Regions from separate parts of the Streptosporangium sp. NPDC023615 genome, predicted to be linked through region 1. Evidence: predicted binding sites of a transcription regulator. Region 1 holds the regulator's gene; each other region holds the start of a gene.
What was found. The regulator HrcA, encoded in region 1, represses chaperone genes, less so after heat shock. The targets are predictions, from matches to a motif close to TTGGCACTCTCNNNNNGAGAGTGCCAA.

Region 1 (7,566 bases):
AAGGGCGCGGTCAAGAGCCACACGGCTCGCGGCATGGCCGCCCTACGAACCTCACTGGAGCAACTGTCATGACCGACTCCCCGGATGAGTACGGCGAACTGCTTCGCCGTGCGCTCAGCGCGGAGGCGAACTCGGTCGTTCCCTCCCCGGACGGGCTGGAGATCATTCGCGCCCGCATCGAGCGGCGCGGGATCCGCGGGCTGATGTGGTGGCGCGCCGGGGTCTCCGTCGCGGGCGCCGTCCTCGTCGCGTCCACCGTCGTCATGGTGGTGCCCGAGATCCGCGAGCGGGTGATCCCCTCGGTGGACGCCGGGAAGAAGATCAACTTCACCGAGTCGCCCCCGCCGGACGGATCGGCCACCTCCCGTCCCCCGGCCCCCCCGACGCCGGGCCCCTCGAACCCGGCTCCGCTCCCGATCGTCTCCCGGCCGGGGACGGACACGTCCGCGCCGGAGCCCACGTCCTCCAGGAGCGCCCCGGCGAACCCGAGGCCGTCCACCAGGCCGACCTCCGCGACGGCGGCGGCCAGGCCGACGCCGACGCCCCCGTGCCCCACCCCGCTGGAGGGCGAGCCCGTCGAGGCCGACGAGACCCCCGAGTGGTGCGAGGAGGCGACGTCCACGCCGTCGAGACCGGCGACGCCCACGCAGAGCCCCTGCTCGGCCGAGGACTGCACGCCGACCAGCGAGGTGTCGCCCCCGCCGCCGCCGACCGAGGCGGTCACGCCCGCGCCGACGCCGACCGGCACCTGAGCCGCCGCCCGGGGTTCCGGGGCCACGGCGAGGGTTCCCCGCCCGGGGCTTCGGAGAGCCACCGGGGCGGGTTCGGTCCGGAAGGCTCCGGGGAGCCGCCTGCGAGGGACGGGCGGCGCGGGGGTTCGCGGGAGCCCACGGCGAGGACTCGGCTCCCCCGAGGGGGTTCACAGGGGGTGTACGGTCACCCCGGAGGGACGCCGCCCCCGGGAGTCACCAGCGGCCGCTGCGGGTCTGGAGCACCGCCGCCGCCACGACCCCGGCCGTCGAGGTGCGCAGCACCGTCGGGCCGAGCAGGGCCGGTGAGGCGCCGGCCTCCCGGAAAGCCGTGATCTCCTCCGGGGAGATCCCGCCCTCCGGGCCGACCACCACGACGATGTCGCCCCCGTCCGGGAGCGGCAGGCCCGACAGCGGGGAGGCGGCCTCCTCGTGAAGGACGACGCCCAGCTCCGCCGCCGACAGCAGGCCGGCGACCGTGGCGGTGGTCGCCGGCTCCGCCACCCGGGGCAGGTGGAAGCGGCGGGACTGCTTGCCCGCCTCGCGGGCGGTGGAGCGCCAGCGGGCCAGCGCCTTGGCCGCGCGCTCCCCCTTCCACTGGGTGACGCACCTGGCGGCGGCCCAGGGGACGATCACGTCGACGCCGGCCTCCGTCATCATCTCCACGGCCAGCTCTCCCCTGTCGCCCTTGGGCAGCCCCTGGACGACGACCAGCCGCGGTGCGGGGGCCGGCAGGTCGTGACGGCGCAGCACCCGGACCCGGAGCGATTCCTTCCCGGCCTCGGCCACCACGCACTCGGCGACGGAGCCCTCCCCGTCGGTCAGGTCGAGCCGCTCCCCCGCCCGCAGCCGCCTCACGGCCGCCGCGTGGCGCCCCTCGGGGCCGCAGAGCGTGAACTCCGCCCCGGCCGCCCCGGCCAGGTCGGCCAGCTCGGCCCGCTCGGCCAGGAAGACCGGAACGGTCATGGGACACCGGGCCGGGTCACCGGGCGGGTCATCGTCCGGGTCATCGTCCGGGTCAATGTCCGGGGCATCGTCAGCGGCCGTTGAAGGCGTCCCGCAGGCGGGAGAAGAAGCTCTGCTGGCCGGGGGCGAACTTACCCGGCGGGCGCTCCTCGCCCCGGAGCCTGGCGAGCTCCTTCAAGAGCTCCTCCTGGGCCGCGTCGAGCCGGGTGGGGGTCTCGACGTTGACGTGGATCAGCAGGTCACCGCGGCCGCTCTCGTTCAGGCGCTGCACGCCCCGCCCGTAGAGCGGGATCGTCTGCCCCGACTGGGTGCCCGGCCGGATGTCCAGCTCCTCGGCGCCGTCCAGCGTCTCCATGGTCAGGATGGTGCCGAGCGCCGCCGCGGCCATCGGGATCTGCACGGTGCAGTGCAGGTCGTCGCCACGCCGCTCGAAGGTCTCGTGGGGGCGCTCGACGATCTCCAGGAACAGGTCTCCGGGCGGGCCGCCGCCGGGACCGATCTCACCCTCGCCGGCGAGCTGGATGTGGGTGCCGTCCTCGACGCCGGCCGGGATACGGACCTTGATGGTCCGCCGGGTACGGACCCGGCCGTCGCCCGAGCACTCCTGGCAGGGGTTGCGGATGATCGAGCCGAAGCCTCCGCACTGGGGGCAGGGGCGGGAGGTCATGACCTGCCCCAGGAAGGAGCGGGTCACCTGGGAGACCTCGCCTCGTCCGTGACACATGTCACAGGTGTCGGGGTGGGTCCCGGCCGCGGCCCCGGAGCCGGTGCAGACCTCGCAGATCACCGCGGTGTCGACGACCAGCTCGCGGGTCGTGCCGAAGCCCGACTCCTGCAGGTCGAGCTCCACGCGGATGGTGGCGTTGCGCCCGCGGCGGGCGCGCGAGCGCGGCCCCCGCCCCCCTCCGGCGCCGGCGGCGCCGAAGAAGGCGTCCATGATGTCGCTGAACGGGAACCCCGCGCCGAAGCCTCCGGCTCCGGGGCCACCCGAGGCGAACGGATCGGCGCCCATGTCGTACATCTGCCGCTTGCTGGAGTCCGACAGCACCTCGTAGGCCTGCGTGATCTCCTTGAAGCGCTCCTGGGTCGCAGGGTCGGGGTTGACGTCGGGATGCAGCTCTCGCGCCAGGCGGCGGTACGCCTTCTTGATCTCTTCCGCACTGGCGTCACGGCGCACCCCGAGGGTGCCGTAGTAGTCGCTCTTAGCCACTTTTCGTTGACCTCTTAGGATGCAGCCAGGATCTGGCTGACGTAGCGTGCCACCGCGCGCACCGCGCCCATCGTGACCGGGTAGTCCATACGCGTCGGGCCCAGCACACCGAGCCGGGCCAGTTGCTTGTCCCCAGAACCGTATCCGGCGGCGACGATGGACGTGCCCTGGAGTCCGGTATAGGGGTTCTCCGAGCCGATCCGCACGGTCAGCGCCGACAGGTCGGAGGTCTCGCCGAGCAGCCGCATGAGCACGACCTGCTCCTCCAGGGCCTCCAGCACGTCGCGGAGGCCGACGGTGAAGTCGGCTCCCGCCAGGTTGGCGGCCCCGGCAAAAACGATCTTCTCGTCGTGCCTCTCCACCAGGGACTCCAGCAGCACCGACAGGATCGTGGCCGCGAGCGGCCGGTCCTCGGGCGACAGCCGCTCGGGCAGATCGGCGACCCTGTCGGGGACGCCGCTGAGCCCGCACCCGTCGAGCGAGGTGTTGAGCACCGCCCGCAGGTGGGCCACCCGCTGCTCGTCGGCGACCTCGGGCAGCTCGACCACCCGCTGCTCGACCCGGCCGGTGTTGGTGATCAGCACGAACATCAGCCGGCGCTCGCTCAGCGGCACCAGCTCGACGTGGCGGACCGCCGAGTTGGTCAGCGTCGGGTACTGCACCACGGCGACCTGCCGGGTGAGCTGGGCCAGCAGCCGCACCGTCCGCATGACGACGTCGTCGATGTCCACGGCCCCGGCGAGGAAGCTCTCGATGGCCCTGCGCTCCGCGCTGGAGAGGGGCTTGACCTGGGAGAGCCGGTCGACGAAGAGCCGGTAGCCCTTGTCGGTGGGGACCCGGCCGGCGCTGGTGTGGGGCTGGGCGATGTATCCCTGCTCCTCCAGCACGGCCATGTCGTTGCGGATCGTCGCCGGCGAGACCCCCAGGTTGTGCCGGTCCGCCAGCGCCTTGGAACCCACCGGCTCGTTGGTGGACACGTAGTCCTCGACGATGGCGCGTAGCACGGCGAGCTTCCGGTCGTCGACCAACGTGGTCACCTCCCTGCCTGCGTCCTCTGGGAGACACGAGGCCTGGCACTCTGTGTTCCCGAGTGCCAAGTGTACGGCCCCCGCGCGAAAGGTGCGATAAGCAAGACCTGTGGACGGTCCCGCCCGTCGTCGTCGGGTCAACGGCTATCGCGACCCAAGCCGCAACCATCACAATCCGTATATGTCCAAAGATTTTGGTTCTTTCCCGGAGGGCGCCGGCGGTGACCCCGGTCACGGCGCGTCCCCGCAGTACGGTCAGCCCGACCGGCAGACATATGGCCAGCCCGGCCCGCAGCAGTACGGCCAGCCAGGCCAGTACGGCCAGCCCGGACACCCCGGATATCCCGGTCAGCCCGGTCAGCCCGGTCCTCAGCAGTACGGCCAGCCAGGCGGGCAGCCGTACGGCCAGCCCGGTCAGCCCGGTCAGCCCGGTCAGCCCGGTCAGCCCGGTCAGCCCGGTCAGCCCGGACACCCCGGTCAGCAGCCCTACTACCAGGGCGGGCAGGGCCACTCGCCGTACCAGGGCGGCCCGCAGCCCTACCAGGGTGCCCCTCCCCCCGGCTACGGGCCCCCCGGGTACGGCCTCCCGCCGGGAGCGCCGTCCGCGGGGAAGATCAAGCCCGGTGTCGGGTGGATCGTGGGGGCCTGGCTGATCGCCCTGGCCTGTGTCGTCGTCGGGATCGCCGGGCTCGTCTCCGGTCTCTCCGGCGCGGTCGACGCCGCCCCCAAGACGTCGTTCCTTCCCGGGCAGGTGACGACGGTCAGGCTCGACCCGGCCGAGAGCCCGGCCATCTACGTCTTCACGGCCGGTCCCAGGCGCTTCACGTGCGGGATCACGGGCGGCGCCGGTCCCGCCCGCCTGCAGGAGCCGGCCGGGCGGACGCTCATCACGGGGACCAACGGGGTGCGCTGGGAGCTCGGCCTGCGGGTGGGCGTGGACAGGGCGGGCGACTACCAGGTCACCTGCAACGCCGACAGGGCCGCAGGCGTCAGGTTCGGTGTGGGCCGGGAGGTCGCCGCCGGAGCGGTGGTGGGCGGGGTGGTCACCCTGATCGGGGTTCCCGCCCTCGGCATCCTGCTGGCCGTCGTCGTGACGATCGTCGTGCTGGGCAAGCGCAAGGGCGCCCGCAGGCGCCGGCAGGCCGAGGCGAGCCAGGCCGCGGCGGCGGGACAGTGGGCGCCGGGACCGTACGGCGGGTGACGGCGGTGTTTGCTAGCGTCCCACGTGATCTGTGGCGAGAGAGGGTGGGCGGTCGCTGATGTACGAGCGTGACGTTCTGGCGGAAGACTGGCGGCGCCCCCGCCGGGGGACGATCCCCCAGGTCCCCGCCGACCTCGACCTGGTCGTCGAGGACGCCGACGGCGGCTTCTGCGGCGCGGTGGTGGCCTGCGACAAGGAGGCCGTCACCCTGGAGGACCGGTTCGGGCGCCGGCGGGTGTTCCCGCTGGAGCCGGCCGCGTTCCTGCTGGAGGGCAAGGTGGTGACCCTGGTGCGACCGGCCGCCGCGCCGCGCGGCCCGAGGCGGAGCGCCTCGGGGTCCATCGCGGTGGAGGGGCTGCGGGCCCAGGTCGCCAGGGAGAGCCGGATCTACGTCGAGGGCGTGCACGACGCCGCCCTCGTGGAGAAGGTCTGGGGTCACGACCTGCGGGTCGAGGGCGTGGTCGTGGAGTACCTGGAGGGGGTCGACCACCTGCCCTCCATCGTCGAGGAGTTCGCTCCCGGCCCCGGCCGTCGGCTGGGGGTGCTGGTCGACCACCTGGTCCCCGGCTCCAAGGAGAGCCGGATCGCCGCCCGGATCGCCTCGCCGCACGTGCTGGTCGTCGGGCACCCCTTCGTGGACGTCTGGCAGGCGGTCAGGCCGCAGGTGCTCAGGATCCCCTCCTGGCCCTCGGTGCCGCGCGGGACGCCCTGGAAGGAGGGCGTCGTCGCCGCGCTGGGCTGGAACGTGGAGACCGGCGAGGCGTGGCGCCGCATCCTCGGGTCGGTCACGACCTACGCCGATCTGGAGCCCGCGCTGCTGGGACCGGTCGAGGAGCTGATCGACTTCGTGACGGACCCAGGCGAGGGCGAGCGGGCCGGAGCACCCGGGCGGGCGTGAAGGGCCCCGGCCGCTCACCGCGGGGCCGGCCGGCAAGACCCGGGCGCCCCGGGTGCCCTGGGTGCCACGGACCGCCCGCCCGGAGGTGACACGGCGCCCCGGGGGGCGTGAGCGCCCGCCCGAGGGGCGGCCGTCGCGCCGGGGCCGGGTCGGACCTCAGGTCAGATCAGGTCAGATCAGGTCAGGTCAGGTCAGGTCGCGGACGAGCGCGTCGGCCAGCAGGCGGCCGCGCAGGGTGAGCACCGCCCTCCCCGCCTTGAACGGTTCCACCTCCAGCAGGCCGTCGCCGAGCGCGCGGGCCACCACGACAGGACGTTCCAGCTCGCCGAGAGGGAACCCCCGGGAGAGCCGCAGCTCCAGCATCAGCCGCTCCACCGCCCGGTCCCGCGGGCCCAGCACCTCGCGCGCGTGCGCCGGGGAGGCGCCCGAGGCCAGGCGCCGCGCGTAGGCGGCCGGGTGCTTGACGTTCCACCAGCGGGTGCCCCCGACATGGCTGTGCGCCCCCGGACCGACGCCCCACCAGTCGCCGCCGGTCCAGTAGAGCAGGTTGTGCCGGCAGCGCCCGGCCTCGGAGGTCGCCCAGTTGGACACCTCGTACCACGTGAACCCCGCCTCGGCCAGCATGGCGTCGGCGATCAGGTAGCGGTCGGCGGCCACGTCGTCGTCGGGCATCGGGAGCTCGCCGCGCCTGATCCTGGCCGCCAGCCTCGTCCCGTCCTCGACGATCAGCGAGTACGCCGAGACGTGGTCGGGCCCCGCCTCGATCGCGGCGGCCAGCGACGCGCGCCAGTCGTCGTCGCTCTCGCCGGGGGTTCCGTAGATCAGGTCGAGGTTGACGTGCTCGAACCCCGCCTGCCTGGCCTCCCGTACGGCGTGGGCGGCACGGCCGGGGGTGTGGCGGCGGTCGAGCACCCGCAGCACGTGCTCGCGGGCGCTCTGCATCCCGAAGCTCATCCGGTTGAAGCCGCCGGCGCGCAACCGGGCCAGGTAGGCGGGGTCCACGGACTCGGGGTTGGCCTCGGTGCTCACCTCGGCCCCGGGGGCGAGGCCGAACTCCTCCTCGATCACCGCCAGGACGCGCACCAGGTCCTCGGCGGGCAGGAGGGTCGGGGTGCCCCCGCCGAAGAACACCGTCTCGACCGGCAGGGACACGGACCCGAGGACGGCCCGCGCCCGCCGCACCTCGTCGACGGCGGTGTCCGCGTAGTCCCTCTGCGAGGCGCCGGGCCCGAGCTCGGACGCCGTGTAGGTGTTGAAATCGCAGTAGCCGCACCGGGTCACGCAGAAGGGGACGTGGACGTAGAAGCCGAAGGGCCGCTCGCCGAGCCCGGCGAGCGCGCTCTGCGGCAGCTCGCCCGAGGCGGGCACCGGATCACCGTCGGGAAGTGTGGATGGCACGCCCCAAGTCTGCCGTCCCCCTCCCGATGCCCGGTACGTCCGGGCGGCGCCACCGCGCCGGGGCACCGGGGGAACACGCTCGGCCACCGCGCGGACACCGCGCGGCGGGTCGCCCG
Region 2 (7,566 bases), on a different contig from region 1:
GGCCGCCGGCGGCCGGAGCCTCCTCCTCGGGCTTGTCCACCACGAGCGCCTCGGTCGTCAGCAGCATGCCGGCGATGGAGGCGGCGTTCTGGACGGCCGAGCGGGTGACCTTGACCGGGTCGATGACACCCTGGGCGATCAGGTCGCCGTACTCGCCGGTGGCGGCGTTGAAGCCCTGGCCGGCGGAGAGCTCGGTGACCTTGGCGGTCACGACGTAACCCTCGAGGCCGGCGTTCTCGGCGATCCAGCGGGCCGGCTCGACGAGCGCCTTGCGGACGATCGAGACACCGGTCGCCTCGTCCCCGGTCAGGCCCAGGTCGTCGAGGGCCTTGGAGACGTGGATGAGCGCGGAGCCACCGCCGGAGACGATGCCCTCCTCGATCGCGGCGCGGGTGGCCGAGATCGCGTCCTCCAGGCGGTGCTTCTTCTCCTTGAGCTCCACCTCGGTGGCCGCGCCGACCTTGAGCACGCAGACGCCGCCGGAGAGCTTGGCCAGACGCTCCTGGAGCTTCTCGCGGTCCCAGTCGGAGTCGGACTGCTCGATGGCGAGCTTGATCTCCTTGACGCGGTCGGCGATCGCCGTGGCCTCGCCGGCACCGTCGACGACGGTGGTGGAGTCCTTGGTGATCACGACGCGGCGGGCGGTGCCCAGCACCTCGACGCCGACGTGCTCCAGCTTGAGGCCGATCTCCTCGCTGACGACCTGGCCACCGGTGAGGATGGCGATGTCCTGCAGCATGGCCTTACGGCGGTCACCGAAGCCGGGCGCCTTGACGGCGACCGAGGTGAAGGTGCCGCGGATCTTGTTCGTGACCAGGACGGCCAGGGCCTCGCCCTCGACGTCCTCGGCGATGACCAGCAGGGCCTTCTTGGTCTGCGCGATCTTCTCCAGCAGCGGCAGGAAGTCGGCCACCGAGGAGATCTTGCCCTGGGTGATCAGGATGTAGGGGTCCTCCAGGACCGCTTCCATGCGCTCCTGGTCGGTCACCATGTACGGCGACAGGTAGCCCTTGTCGAACTGCAGGCCCTCGGTGAACTCCAGCTCCAGGCCCATGGTGTTGGACTCTTCGACGGTGATGACACCGTCCTTGCCCACCTTGTCGAACGCCTCGGCGATCAGCTCGCCGATCTTGGCGTCCTGCGCGGAGATCGTCGCGACGTGCGCGATCTCCTTCTTGTCCTCGACCGGGCGGGCGGACTCGATGAGCCTGTCGCTGACGGTCTTGGCGGCGATGTCGATGCCGCGCTTGAGGGACAGCGGCTGGGCGCCGGCGGCCACGTTGCGCAGGCCCTCGCGGACCATGGCCTGGGCCAGGACGGTCGCGGTGGTGGTGCCGTCACCGGCGACGTCGTTGGTCTTGGTCGCCACCTCCTTGGCGAGCTGCGCGCCGAGGTTCTCGTACGGCGCCTCCAGCTCGACCTCGCGGGCGATGGTCACGCCGTCGTTGGTGATGGTCGGCGCACCGAACTTCTTGTCGATGACGACGTTGCGACCACGCGGGCCCAGCGTCACCTTGACCGCGTCCGCGAGAGCGTTCACGCCGCGCTCGAGAGCTCGGCGCGCGTCCTCTTCGAACGACAGGATCTTCGGCATGACAATCCTCTCTATAAGTACGTCGGCGCATCAAAGCCCCGGGCGCTGTCGCGACCCGGGGCTCGATACGTCATCTTTTTGTGAAGCGAGATCTACTTCTCGATGATGGCGAGCACGTCGCGGGCGGAGAGCACGAGGTACTCCTCGCCGCCGTACTTCACCTCGGTGCCGCCGTACTTGCTGTAGAGGACCACGTCGCCCTCGTTGACGTCGAGCGGAACACGCTTCGAGCCTGCGTCGTCCCAGTTGCCGGGACCAACCGCGAGGACCTTGCCCTCCTGCGGCTTCTCCTTGGCGGTGTCCGGGATGACCAGACCGGAAGCGGTGGTCTGCTCGGCCTCAAGCGGCTGGACCACGATGCGGTCGCCGAGCGGCTTAACGGGAACCTTGGTGGCGGTCGTCACGTCGGACCTCCCCTTCAGATGTGAACGATCTAGAAGAGGCGACCAGCGGTCTGCCGTCGCGGGTGTCAGACCTGCCTCGTCGCATTGATTTGGCACTCTCACGGGGAGAGTGCCAATACGGAACAGTATGCAAGGAGGCCTTGACAGTCAACACGAAGCGCCCTTCTGCGCTTGGAGCGGAAGACGAACCAGGAGGAAAACCCCTCGTGAGGCCCGTGGGGGGAGGCGGTAGCGTCGGCCGGTGTGAATCTCGACGCATTCCGGGAACTGCTCACCCCGCGCGGCCAGGAGGCGCTCGCCGCCGCGGCCGGGACCGCCGGCGACGACCCGGTGGCGGCGGTGACCCGGCTGAGGCGGACCTACGACGCCGACCTGACGTCGGCGGCGCTCACCCAGGCCGCGCTCAGGGCACGCGCCGCGGAGAAGTTCGGCGCCGACGCCGGCCTGATGTACTTCACCCGGACCGGCCTGGAGCAGGCCACCCGCCGCGAGGTCGCCGACCACCGGGCCCGCCGCGTCCCGGCGGGCTCGCGCGTCGCCGACGTCTGCTGCGGCATCGGCGGCGACCTGCTGGCCCTGGCCAGGGCCGGGTGCACGGTCGAGGCGGTGGACGCCGACCCGCTCACCGCCGCGGTGGCGCGGGCCAACGCGGACGCGCTGGGACTGGGCGACCGGGTCACGGTCCGCGCCGCCGACGCCTCCGCGCTGGACCCGGCCGGCTTCGACGTGCTGTTCGCCGACCCCGCCCGCCGTACGGCCCGGGGCAGGACCTTCGACCCCATGGGGTACTCCCCGCCCTGGCCCGCGGTGCTGGAGATGGTCTCCCGAGCCCGGGCCGCCTGCCTGAAGGTCGCCCCCGGCATCCCGTACGATCTCGTGCCCGCCCGCGCCGAGGCCGAGTGGGTCTCCTGGCGCGGCGACGTCAAGGAGGCGGTGATCTGGTGCGGCGCGCTGGCGGGCACGGTGCCGCGCCGGGCCACGCTGCTGCCGTCCGGCGTCACGATGACGCCCGACCCCGCGCTCGGCGCCCCCTCCACCGGCCCGGCCGGCCGCTACATCTACGAGCCCGACGGCGCGGCGATCCGGGCCCACCTGGTCGCGGAGATCGCCGCCTCGGTCGGCGGGCGCCTGCTCGACCCGCAGATCGCCTACATCACCGCCGACGACGCGGTCGCCACGCCGTGGGCGTCGCGGTACGAGGTCCACGAGACGCTGCCGTTCTCGCTCAAGCGGCTGAGGGCGGCGCTCCGCGAGCGCGGCACCGGGAACGTGACGATCAAGAAACGCGGTTCCGCGGTGGACGTCGACCGGCTCAGGAAAGACCTCCGGCTCTCCGGGGGCGAATCCGCGACGGTCATTCTCACCCGGATCGGGGAGAGGCCGTTCGCCTTCGTGTGCACCCCCGGCTGACCAGCCAAAATAGTTGATTATTCCAGTCAACCGGCAATTCCCATCTTTTAGTCTCGCCGCTGGAAAACGTCGGCCCAGCGGCTAAGGTTTCCAGGCGGGAGTTCTCTCCCGCCCGTGGTTCCATCACGTTCATCAACGTTTGTCGGCACTTCTCGGTATTTATTGGCGTTCACACCGTTCCACATCGTTCCTCGCAAACTGACCACATACCACCGCGCGGCCGACCGTCGGCGAGTGAAGGAGTTCTCGGTGGATCACTCCGACCACGCCCTGCTCCAGGCGGGCAGCCAGACCGCCATCTCCGACCGGATGCGCGAGCTCCTCGCCCGGGCGGCCCAGGACCACGTCTACGAGCAGCGGACCCAGGGAGCCGTGCTCGACGAGATCCGGCAGCGCCTGGAGGGCATGGAGTGGCTCCTGCGCGAGGTCAGGGAACGCGAGATCGGCGGGCTGAACGGCACCCTCGAATCCGTCAACGGGCGCCTGGACGAGATCACCGCCCGGCCGCCCGTCTGGGCCGAGGGCCTGGCACAGCACGTCGAGGCGGTCCGCGACCACGTCGACGCCGTCGGCCGGCGTGTCGACGCGGTGCGCGACCGCGTCTCGGGCGTCGGGGAGCTGCCGGGCCTGTGGACCGATCTGGGCGCCATGGGCGAGGGCGTGGAGGAGGCCCTCGCCCGCCTGCGCGCGCTCTCGGACGGCACCCAGGGCGTCGACGAGCAGGTGCGCGCGCTGGCCGAGCACCTGGCCCGGCTCCAGGCCGACATGGGCGTCGCGGCGCACAGGTTCACCCGCCTGGACCGGGCGCTGGCCGACCTGGCCCAGCGCACCGGGCGCGTCGAGGCGGGGATGCTGGAGGCGTCGGCGAGCCTCCAGCAGGCCCTGGGCGCCGCCACCGACCGGATGCTGGCCGCGGTCGGCCAGGTCAACGCCAAGATCGACCAGGTGAGCGGCAGGGTCGATCAGATCGCGCCCAGGATCGACGAGCGGACCGCGGCCCTCGAGAACCGGATCGACCGCCTGGACGGCCACCGGACGGCGGCCGGCGGGCGCTTCGACACCCTGGAGGAGCGCCTCGACGACATCGAGGGCCGGGTCACCGGGCGGATGGACGTCATCGACTCCCGCCTGTCCACCCTGGACGGCCACGCGGAGAAGTCCGCCGAACGCCTGGAGAGCCTGGACGAGCGCGTCGGCTTCCTGCCGGCGATCCTCGGCCTGGACGTGCTCATCGGCGCCCAGGCCACCGAGCAGCGGGAGCGCTTCGACGCCCTGGACGAGCGCGCCAGGCGCGCCGAGGCCGCGCTGACCCCGCTGGTCGAGATGGTCCGCGCCCGCCCCGACCGCGCCCAGCTCTCGGCGGTGCTGAGCGAGACCGTGGAGCCCGCGCACGCCGACCTGACCCGCCGCCTGGGCGCCCTGGAGGAGACCATGCTGGCGCTGGCCGAGGCTTTACTGCGCCCGGTGAGAACCGACAAGGGCTGAGCGTTCCGGGGCGTACGTCTCGCGGCAGAGGTTGCCCTTGACCGTCTTGAGCAGGGACGAGAGCTGCTCGACCTGCTCGTCGCTCAGCCCCCGGGTCATCCGCTGGTGCAGCTCGGCCATGACCCGGTCCACCTCGGGCAGGAGCGCGCGCCCGGCGGGTGTGAGCTCGACCATGCTGATCCGCCGGTTGCCGGGGCAGGGGCTGCGGCTGACGAACCCGCTGCGCTCCAGGCGCTGGAGCGTCTTGGTCATCGTGGACACGTCGACGCCGACGATCCTGGCCAGCGCGTTCTGCGACCGGGGACCGTGCTCCCCCAGCGCACCCAGCACGCGTTCCTGACCGGGGTACAGGTCGATCTCCGCGAGGAGGTTCGCGAGCAGGACGCGGTGGTCGCGGCCGGTGACGACCATCAGGCAGTTGAGGCTCTCCGCCTCGTCGCCGCACTCCCCGCCCGCGTCCTCGCAGCTCCCGCCCGTCTCGTACACCGTGTCGATCCGCGGCTCCGTCATGTCCGGGTCCTTTCCGTCCCCGCCGAGACTACCCCTTGCATGTTGGCCGGCCAAGTTGTAGAAATGACCATTGGCTGGCCAAGTTGGTCGGCCAAGAAGGGAAACGTCATGCCTTTCTCATCGTTCACGCTCGGCGACCTCCGGCTCCCCAACCGGCTGGTGATGGCCCCGATGACCCGCTCACGCGCCTACGTCGACGGCGTGCCGTCCTCGCTGACCGCCCTCTACTACGCCCAGCGGGCCTCCGCCGGCCTGATCGTCACCGAGGGGGTGCAGCCCAGCCAGGCCGGCAAGGGCTACATGAACACCCCCGGCCTGCACACCGACGAGCAGGTGGCCGGGTGGCGGGAGGTCACCGACGCCGTCCACGCGGCCGGCGGCCGGATCTTCGCCCAGATCATGCACTCCGGCCGGATCGGCCACCCCGACAACACCGGCGCCGTGCCGGTCGGCCCCTCCGCCGTACGGCCGGCGGGGCAGATCTTCACGCCCGCGGGCATGCAGGACCACCTCACCCCGATCGAGCTGACCACCGCCGAGGTCGAGGCGACCGTCCAGGACTTCGCGGACGCCGCCGCCCGCGCGATCGAGGCCGGATTCGACGGGATCGAGCTGCACGGCGCCAACGGCTACCTCATCCACCAGTTCCTGTCGCAGAACGCCAACCTGCGCGAGGACCGCTTCGGCCGGTCGTCGGTGGACGACAGGATCCGCTTCGCCGTGGAGACCGCGCGGGCGGTCGTCGACCGGATCGGCGCCTCCAGGGTCGGCATCCGCCTCTCCCCCGGCACCGGCACCGGCGACCTGGTCGAGGACGACGCGCACGAGGTCTACCCGGCGCTGGTGGCCGAGCTCGCCGCGCTCGACCTGGTCTACCTGCACCTGGTGGGCGGCGCCTCCGACGAGCTCGACCAGGAGATCCGCAAGGGGTGGCCGAACGCCCTCATCCTCAACACCCCGTCGATCGCCGACCCGTCCGACAGGATCGCGCACTCCCTGGAGCGCGGCGCCGACCTGGTCTCGCTGGGCTCCTCGTTCCTGGCCAACCCCGACCTGCCGCTCCGGCTGCGGCTCGGCGCCGAGCTCAACGAGGCCGACTTCGCCACGGCCTTCGGCGGCGACCACCGGGGTTACACCGACTACCCGCTGCTGTCCCTGCACCCGGTGTCGGCGTAGGCCCCCGCCGGGCGGTGCGGCCGGTGACGACCGCCGGACGGCGGCGGGAACGGCGCCGGGGACGGGTCGGAACGGGAACCGGGACGGGGACGGGGACGGGACGGCCGGCGCGGGGACGGCGGGGGACGGCGCGGAGGCGTCAGACGTGGACGGTGGTGACGGGCAGCGAGGAGTCGGCGGGGATGTCCAGGAGCGACGGCGCGACGCCGGCCGCCACCAGATCCGACCCCAGGGCCGCCACCATGGCCCCGTTGTCGGTGCACAGCCCGGGGCTGGGGACCCTGAGCCGGACGCCCGCCGCGTCGCAGCGCTCCCGCGCCAGCGCCCGCAGCCGGGAGTTGGCCGCGACACCGCCGCCGATCAGCAGGTCCTGGACGCCGTGCTCGGCGCACGCGCGCAGGGCCTTGCGGGTCAGCACGTCCACGACCGCCTCCTGGAACGAGGCCGCCACGTCGGGCACGTGGACCGGCTCCCCGGCCCTCTGCCTGGCCTCGACCCACCGGGCCACCGCGGTCTTCAGGCCGGAGAAGGAGAAGTCGAGCGTCCCGTCCTCGTACTTGCCGCGGGGGAAGGCGATGGCGCTCCCGGAACCCTCGCGGGCCGCCCGGTCGATGTGGGGCCCGCCGGGGAACGGCAGGCCGAGCACCCGGGCCACCTTGTCGAACGCCTCGCCCGCGGCGTCGTCCACGGTGGAGCCCAGCGAGACGACCTCCCTGGCGACGTCGGGCACCAGCAGCAGGGAGGAGTGCCCGCCCGAGACCAGCATGGCGATGCTCGGCTTGGGCAGGGCGCCGTGCTCCAACTGGTCCACCGCGACGTGGGCGGCCAGGTGGTTGACCCCGTACAGCGGCACGCCCAGGCCCAGCGAGTACGCCTTGGCGGCGGCGACGCCCACGAGCAGCGCCCCGGACAGGCCGGGCCCGGCGGTGACCGCGATCGCGTCGATGTCGGCCAGGCGCAGCCCGGCCTTCTCCAGCGCCCGCTCCA
Region 3 (7,566 bases), on a different contig from region 1:
CCCCGGGCACCCCGGGGGCGGCCGGACCGATCGTGCCGGGCGCGACGGGCGGACCGAAGGTCCCCGGGAGGCCCGGTACGCCCGGCGTGGTGATCACCTCGGTCGCGCCGCCGCCGGGCATGCTGGAGGCCCTCGAGCGCGACCTGGACCTGACCAGGGCCGAGGCCGAGGCGCGGCTGCTCAACGAGGCGCGGCTGATCCCGATCGCGGAGCAGATGAGCAGGAGGCTCGGGCCCCGCTTCGGCGGCGCCTGGCTGCGGGCCAAGACCGCGCACACCCTGGTGGTGGCCAGCACCACGATCGCCGACATCCCCCAGATCGTCGCCGCCGGCGCGCAGGCCGAGGTCGTGCCCCGGTCGCTGGCGGAACTCGCCGAGGTCAAGGAGAAGCTCGACGCCACGCTGCCGCCGAAGCCGCTGATCTCCAGCGTGCGCTACGTCGACGTCAAGCGGAACAAGGTGGTCGTGCTGGCCCCGCGGCCGGAACAGACCCAGAACATCATCGCCTCCTCCGGCCTCGACCAGACCGCGGTGGTCGTGCTCCCCTCCACCGAGGCGCCCCTGCCGCTGTACGACCTGGTCGGCGGGAACGCCTACTACACCGGCGCGGTGAACCGCTGCTCGGTGGGCTTCTCCGTCCTCAGGGGGAACCAGCCGGGCTTCGTCACCGCCGGCCACTGCGGCAGGCGGGGCGCGGCCACCACCGGCTTCAACCGCCTGGCCCAGGGGACCTTCCAGGGCTCGGTCTTCCCGGGCAGCGACCACGCCTGGGTGGCGGTCAACAGCGCCTGGACGGCGACCGCCGGGGTGGACAACGGCCAGGGCGGCGTCGTCCCGGTCGCCGGGGCCAGGGTCGCCATCGAGGGCGCCTCGGTCTGCCGGTCGGGCTCCACCACCGACTGGTACTGCGGCCTCATCCAGCAGCGCGACGCCAGCGTCACCTACCCGCAGGGCGCCGTCTTCCAGCTCACCCGTACCAGCGTGTGCGCCGAGCCCGGCGACTCGGGCGGCTCGTTCATCTCCATCGACCAGGCCCAGGGCGTCACCTCCGGCGGCTCGGGCGACTGCGGCTCGGGCGGCGTCACCTACTTCCAGCCGATCGGGGAGATCCTCACCGCCTACGGCCTGGCGCTGAAGACCACCGCGGGCAACCCGCCGCCGCCCACCACCGGCACCTGCACCGGTTACCCGACCACCTACACCGGCGCGCTGGCCGCCGGGAAGTCCGTGTACCACCCGAGGAACGTCTACTACAGGGCGGCCATCACGGGGACCCACTACGGGTGCCTGGACGGTCCCGCCGGCACGGACTTCGACCTGTACCTGCAGAAGTGGAGCAGCTCCGGCTGGCGGGTCGTCGCCTCCTCGCGGAGCGCCGGCTCGGACGAGAAGATCACCTATGTCGGGGCGCCCGGTTTCTACCGCTACCGGGTGGTGAGCGTGGCCGGTTCCGGTTCCTACACCGTCGGGCTCAGGGCGCCGTCCCCGCTCTCGGTCCGCAGCGTTCCCTGACCGGCGTGCCGCCGCCCTTCGTCCGATCTCCGCCGTCCGATCTCCGGTGTCTGTCGTCCGGCGTCCGGAACACGTCGTCCGAGATCCGCGGCCGCGCGTCCACCGCCTCGGATCCGCCGCACGGGGAGGACGGCCGAGCCCGCTGTCCCGGGCCGGTGCCGACGGTGGTGTCCGGTGGTTAACACGTCATGTCTCGTATCCTGAGACGGCTTGTCGGGACGGCGGTACGGCGGGGTAGAGTGCTGGAGACCTGCGCGTCAGGTTCACAAATGAATACGTGCTCATCCAGAGGGGTGGAGGGACCGGCCCTGCGAAGCCCCGGCAACCATCCCGGTTCAAGACTCGTGATCTGACGAGGTCGGCCGGGACAGGTGCCAATTCCGGTCTGTGACCAGGGTGGTCGCAGACGAAGATGAGGGAAAGGCCTCGCTTCATGGCGCTCGCAACCACTGAGAACACCACCGCCGCCCCGCTCGACCGTCCTCGGGACGGGGGCGGGAGCTTCGGCCCCGCCGTCGCCCTGTCCTGTCGCGAGTGCGGTGCCCGCTACGACCTGGGTCCCAGCTTCGCCTGCATCGAGTGTTTCGGGCCCCTGGAGATCGCCTACGACTTCGGGCGCGTGACCCGGGAGCAGATCGCCGAGGGGCCGGCCAACATCTGGCGTTACCGCTCGTTGCTGCCCGTCCCGGCGGACGTGGCCTCCAAGCCCAACATGGCACCCGGGTGGACCAAGCTCGTGAACGCCGGGAACCTCGCCCGCGAGCTGGGCATCCGCTCGCTGCACGTGAAGGACGACTCGGGAAACCCCACGCACTCCTTCAAGGACCGCGTGGTGGCCATCGCCGTGGAGGCGGCCCGCACCTTCGGCTTCCACACCCTCTCCTGCTCCTCCACCGGCAACCTGGCCGGCGCCGTGGCCGCCGCGGCCGCGCGGGCCGGGCTGGACTCCTGCGTGTTCATCCCCTCGAACCTGGAGGAAGCCAAGATCGTCATGGCCTCCGTGTACGGCGGCAGGCTCATCGGCATCGACGGCACCTACGACGACGTGAACCGCTTCTGCTCCGAGCTCATCGGTGACGAGCTGGGTGAGAAGTGGGGCTTCGTCAACGTCAACCTGCGGCCGTACTACGCCGAGGGGTCCAAGACCCTGGCGTACGAGATCGCCGAGCAGCTCGGCTGGCGCATCCCCGAGCAGATCATCGTCCCGGTGGCCTCGGGCTCCCAGCTCACGAAGATCGACAAGGGGTTCAAGGAGCTGATCGCCCTCGGGCTCGTCGAGGACACGCCGTACAAGATCTTCGCCGCCCAGGCCGAGGGGTGCTCGCCGGTCTCGGCGGCCTACAAGGCGGGGCACGACGTGATCCGCCCGGTCAGGCCGGACACCATCGCCAAGTCGCTGGCGATCGGCAACCCGGCCGACGGTCCCTACGTCCTGGACATCGCCCGCCGCACCGGCGGAGCGGTCGAGGACGTGACCGACGCCGAGATCGTCGACGCGATCCGGCTGCTGGCCAGGACCGAGGGCATCTTCGCCGAGACCGCCGGCGGCGTCACCGTCGGGGTGCTCCGCAAGCTGGTCGCCTCGGGCACGCTCGACCCCGACGCGGAGACCGTGGTGCTCAACACCGGGGACGGTCTCAAGACCCTGGACGTGGTGGCCACCGAGGCGCGTCCCACCGCGGTCATTCGGCCCTCTCTTGACGCATTCCGTGCGGCCATCGCCTAAAAACCGTGAAAGGTTACGAATTATGAGCGTTTCTGTGCGGATTCCGACGATTCTCCGGACGTACACCGGCGGTGCCGCCGAGGTGAGCGCGGAGGGGGAGACCCTGCGCGATGTTCTGCAGAAGCTGGAGGCGGACTTCCCGGGGATCGGCGCCCGAATTCTTGATGGAACGGGTAAGATTCGCCGTTTTGTGAACGTCTATGTCGGGGATGAGGACGTCCGTTTCGCGGACAACCTCGACACGGCCACCCCCGCGGGCGTCCAGGTCTCCATCATCCCGGCGGTGGCCGGGGGCTGAGCCCAGGCCGCCTCACCGCCTCCACGGTCCCCTCCGGCCCCGGGGCCCTGCGCCGGCGCCGTGCGACTCCTGTCACGGCCCTGCCGCGGCCCCGCCCGCGGGCGCACGGCCCGTGGCGTGCCATCTCTCCCGCGACACCCGCCCGGCTCCGGCCGGGCGGGTGTCGTGTTTTATGACTCGGGCTCATATTCGTCGCTCGGGAGGATGTTACAAAATTGAACTAACTAATAGTGATAGTCAAACTCTGATCCCGTACTGAAAACTCTGATAAACGGGGAGTTTGGTGTTTGACTCTGTTGCCCGACCGCTTCCCACAGGTATGGTCGAGGGCGATCGACGCGGCGAAGTTCGTCCGGAGATTGAGGACTTCGCGAGAGGAATGGGCGTCGTCCTAAAGACCAGTAAGAGGAGTCACACGTGGCGCAGGGCACCGTCAAATGGTTCAACGCGGACAAGGGCTACGGCTTCATCGCGGTAGACGGTGGTAAGGATGTGTTCGTCCATTACTCCGCGATCATGATGGACGGCTACCGGGCATTGGAGCAGGGCCAGCGGGTGGAGTTCGAGATCACCCAGGGACAGAAGGGCCCGCAGGCCGAGGCCGTCCGGGCGGTCTGACCCCGGCCGTCCCCCGTCTCGCCGGGTCGGGCCGGTGGATCCTCGCGGAGCGTGTGACCTGTTCCACGGCTCCGCCCGCCGGTCCGGCCCGGCTCGGCCCAACCCGACCCGACCGGACCCGACCCGTCTCGACCCGGCGGGCATGTCCGGGCCGTCGCGTCCGGCTCGACCCGTGCGCCGACGGCGCGGCGGACTTCGCTCCGCGCGGAACCTTCCCGCCGGAGGCCTGGGACCGAGGACGCCTCGCGTCCCCCGAGGGCCGGGGGCGGAGCCCGCGGATCCCCCCTGACGTGCCGTGGGACCGATGTGCGTCCCGCTCCCGGAGTGTCGTCCCCGAGGAGGGGGCGCGCCGTCCCGCCGTGCAGGTCAGGCGATCGCGGCTTGCACTCGACAGGGTAGAGTGCTAAACAGTTTGTTGGCACTCGCACATGAGGAGTGCCAAACCTGGATCGAGGCGATGGGGCCCGCCGAACGGAGTCGTGGGCCCACATGCCGTCGCGGGCGTCGGCTCGGTCCGGTGCAAGCCACCCTGTATCTGGGAGGTCTAGCCGTATGGCAGCCAAGATGATCGCGTTTAACGAGGACGCCAGGCGCGGTCTCGAGCGTGGCATGAACCAGCTCGCGGACGCCGTGAAGGTGACCCTCGGCCCCAAGGGCCGGAATGTCGTTCTGGAGAAGAAGTGGGGAGCCCCCACCATCACCAACGATGGTGTCTCCATTGCGAAGGAGATCGAGCTCGAGGACCCGTGGGAGAAGATCGGGGCCGAGCTCGTCAAGGAAGTCGCCAAGAAGACCGACGACGTCGCGGGTGACGGCACCACCACCGCCACCGTGCTCGCTCAGGCTCTCGTACGTGAGGGTCTCCGCAACGTCGCCGCCGGCGCCAACCCGATGGCCCTGAAGAAGGGCATCGAGGCCGCCGTCGAGCGCGTGTCGGAGGAGCTGTCCAAGCTCGCCAAGGACGTGGAGACGAAGGCGCAGATCGCCTCCACCGCCTCGATCTCCGCGGGCGACCCGCAGATCGGCGAGATGATCGCCGAGGCGATGGACAAGGTCGGCAAGGAAGGCGTCATCACCGTCGAGGAGAGCAACACCTTCGGTCTCGAGCTCGAGCTCACCGAGGGTATGCGCTTCGACAAGGGCCTCACCTCGATGTACTTCGTGACCGACCCGGAGCGGATGGAGGCCGTCCTCGACGACCCCTACATCCTGGTCGTCAACTCCAAGGTGTCCGCCAACAAGGACCTGCTCCCGGTTCTCGACAAGGTCGTGCAGGCCGGCAAGCCGCTGCTGATCATCGCCGAGGACGTCGAGGGCGAGGCCCTGGCCACCCTGGTCGTCAACAAGATCCGCGGTCTGTTCCGCTCGGTCGCCGTCAAGGCGCCCGGTTTCGGTGACCGCCGCAAGGCCATGCTGGGCGACATCGGCATCCTGACCGGTGCCCAGGTCATCAGCGAGGACCTCGGCCTCAAGCTGGAGTCCACCACGCTGGACCAGCTCGGCCGGGCCCGCCAGGTCATCGTCACCAAGGACGAGACCACCATCGTCGACGGTGCCGGCGACGCCGAGCAGATCTCCGGACGGGTCAACCAGATCCGCGCCGAGATCGAGAACACCGACTCCGACTACGACCGTGAGAAGCTCCAGGAGCGTCTCGCCAAGCTGGCCGGCGGCGTGGCCGTCATCAAGGCCGGCGCGGCGACCGAGGTCGAGCTCAAGGAGCGCAAGCACCGCATCGAGGACGCCGTTCGCAACGCGAAGGCGGCCGTCGAGGAGGGCATCGTCCCCGGTGGTGGCGTGGCCCTGCTGCAGGCCGGCGCCAAGGCGTTCGACAAGCTGGAGCTCTCCGGCGACGAGGCCACCGGTGCCGCGATCGTGAAGAAGGCTCTCGAGGAGCCGCTGAAGCAGATCGCCGTGAACGCCGGCCTCGAGGGTGGCGTCGTGGTGGAGAAGGTGCGCAACCTTCCCGCGGGTGAGGGCCTCAACGCCGCCACCGGCGAGTACGTCAACCTGTTCGACACGGGCATCATCGACCCGGCCAAGGTGACGCGTTCCGCTCTGCAGAACGCGGCGTCCATCGCGGCGCTGTTCCTCACCACCGAGGCCGTCATCGCCGAGAAGCCCGAGAAGGCCGGTGCCGCTCCCGCCATGCCCGGCGGCGGCGGCGACATGGACTTCTAGTCCTGACGCTTTCGAAAAAGAGGCGACCCCTTCCGGGGGCCGCCTCTTTTTGTCGTTCACCGGCGACACGTCACCCGGACGACACGGCCCGGCCGAGCTGCTCGGGGAGCGGCCGAGCGTGCAGCACGGTCAGCGAGGTGACCGCGCGGGTCAGCACCACGTACAGGCGGGCCAGGCCCCGGGGCTCGGCGGCGACGATGCCGGCCGGTTCGGCCACGATCACGTGGTCGTACTCCAGGCCCTTGGCCAGGGTGGCCGGGACGACCAGCAGGCGGTGGTCCCCGGTCGTGTCGGGGCTCAGCACCCGGTGGTCCAGGTGGGACACGGCGGCGGAGGCGGCGTCCACCAGGGCGTCGGGGACGATGACGCCGATCGACCCCTCGCGGGCGAGCGCCTCCTCGGCGGCGCCGGACAACGCCGTGGTCAGGTCCGTCACCGGCCGTACCGACAGGGAGCCCGCGCCGGGCCGCAGCGACCGGGGGGCGGCGAGACCTGGGGCCACCGACGGCAGCAGCCTGGCCGCGTAGTCCAGGACCTCGCGAGGCACCCGGAACCCCAGGGTGAGCTCGGTGACGGCGCCGTCCTCGAAGCCCAGGTGGCCCAGCACCTCGGTCCAGGAGCGGGCGGACCAGGGCGTGGTGCCCTGGGCGAGGTCGCCCAGCACGGTGGCCGACCCGGTGCGGCAGCGCCGCCCGAGCGCCCGCAGCTGCATCGCCGACAGGTCCTGGGCCTCGTCCACGACCAGGTGACCCAGCGGCGTGGTCCGCTCGATCATGTCGCCCAGCTCGTCCATCAGCGCGGCGTCGGCCGCCGACCACTTCGCCGAGCGGAAGGACTTGGGGGGCTTGGCCCAGAGCAGGAGCGACCGCTCCTCGGCCGTGAGGTCGTCCTTGGCCGCCGCGGCCAGGAAGCCGGGGTCGCTGAACAGGCGGTGGAGCACCTGCTGCGGGGTGAGCTTGGGCCACACCGCGTCCACCAGCCGTTTGACCGGCGCCGACCGGGCCACCGCGTCCTGCACCCGGTCGTCGGGCGACTCGCCGCGCTGTTCCATCCGGACGAGCACCAGGTGGGCGAGGCGCTGGGCGAGCGTGGCGCGGCCGGGACCGTAGCGGACGGTGCCGCGCAGGGCGGCGACGATCTCGCGGACCTCGTGGTCGGCGACCCGGTAGCGGTTGATCCCCTTGGTGTAGAGCACGCCCTCGGCGGGCTTGACGACGTGCATCCACAGGGCG

Region 2: the regulator HrcA is predicted to act here: its motif matches at 2,088-2,114, upstream of groES (co-chaperone GroES).
Region 3: the regulator HrcA is predicted to act here: its motif matches at 4,569-4,595, upstream of groL (chaperonin GroEL).

The regions. Positions count from the first base shown of each region.
Region 1 covers NZ_JBFABE010000010.1:57,658-65,223, forward strand. Annotated here, with positions in the region: gene AB0G16_RS10725 (SigE family RNA polymerase sigma factor) at 1-72, shown strand, start outside; gene AB0G16_RS10730 (hypothetical protein) at 69-752, shown strand; gene AB0G16_RS10735 (16S rRNA (uracil(1498)-N(3))-methyltransferase) at 966-1,715, opposite strand; gene dnaJ (molecular chaperone DnaJ) at 1,786-2,925, opposite strand; gene hrcA (heat-inducible transcriptional repressor HrcA) at 2,940-3,953, opposite strand; gene AB0G16_RS10750 (hypothetical protein) at 4,135-5,154, shown strand; gene AB0G16_RS10755 (DUF3097 domain-containing protein) at 5,213-6,052, shown strand; gene hemW (radical SAM family heme chaperone HemW) at 6,239-7,450, opposite strand.
Region 2 covers NZ_JBFABE010000003.1:239,141-246,706, forward strand. Annotated here, with positions in the region: gene groL (chaperonin GroEL) at 1-1,594, opposite strand, end outside; gene groES (co-chaperone GroES) at 1,687-1,998, opposite strand; gene AB0G16_RS03950 (class I SAM-dependent methyltransferase) at 2,242-3,408, shown strand; gene AB0G16_RS03955 (hypothetical protein) at 3,658-4,893, shown strand; gene AB0G16_RS03960 (MarR family transcriptional regulator) at 4,861-5,403, opposite strand; gene AB0G16_RS03965 (alkene reductase) at 5,512-6,579, shown strand; gene tsaD (tRNA (adenosine(37)-N6)-threonylcarbamoyltransferase complex transferase subunit TsaD) at 6,719-7,566, opposite strand, start outside.
Region 3 covers NZ_JBFABE010000049.1:40,671-48,236, reverse strand. Annotated here, with positions in the region: gene AB0G16_RS27640 (alpha-lytic protease prodomain-containing protein) at 1-1,511, shown strand, start outside; SAM riboswitch class I at 1,790-1,930, shown strand; gene thrC (threonine synthase) at 1,945-3,237, shown strand; gene AB0G16_RS27630 (MoaD/ThiS family protein) at 3,260-3,535, shown strand; gene AB0G16_RS27625 (cold-shock protein) at 3,953-4,153, shown strand; gene groL (chaperonin GroEL) at 4,706-6,334, shown strand; gene AB0G16_RS27615 (AAA family ATPase) at 6,405-7,566, opposite strand, start outside.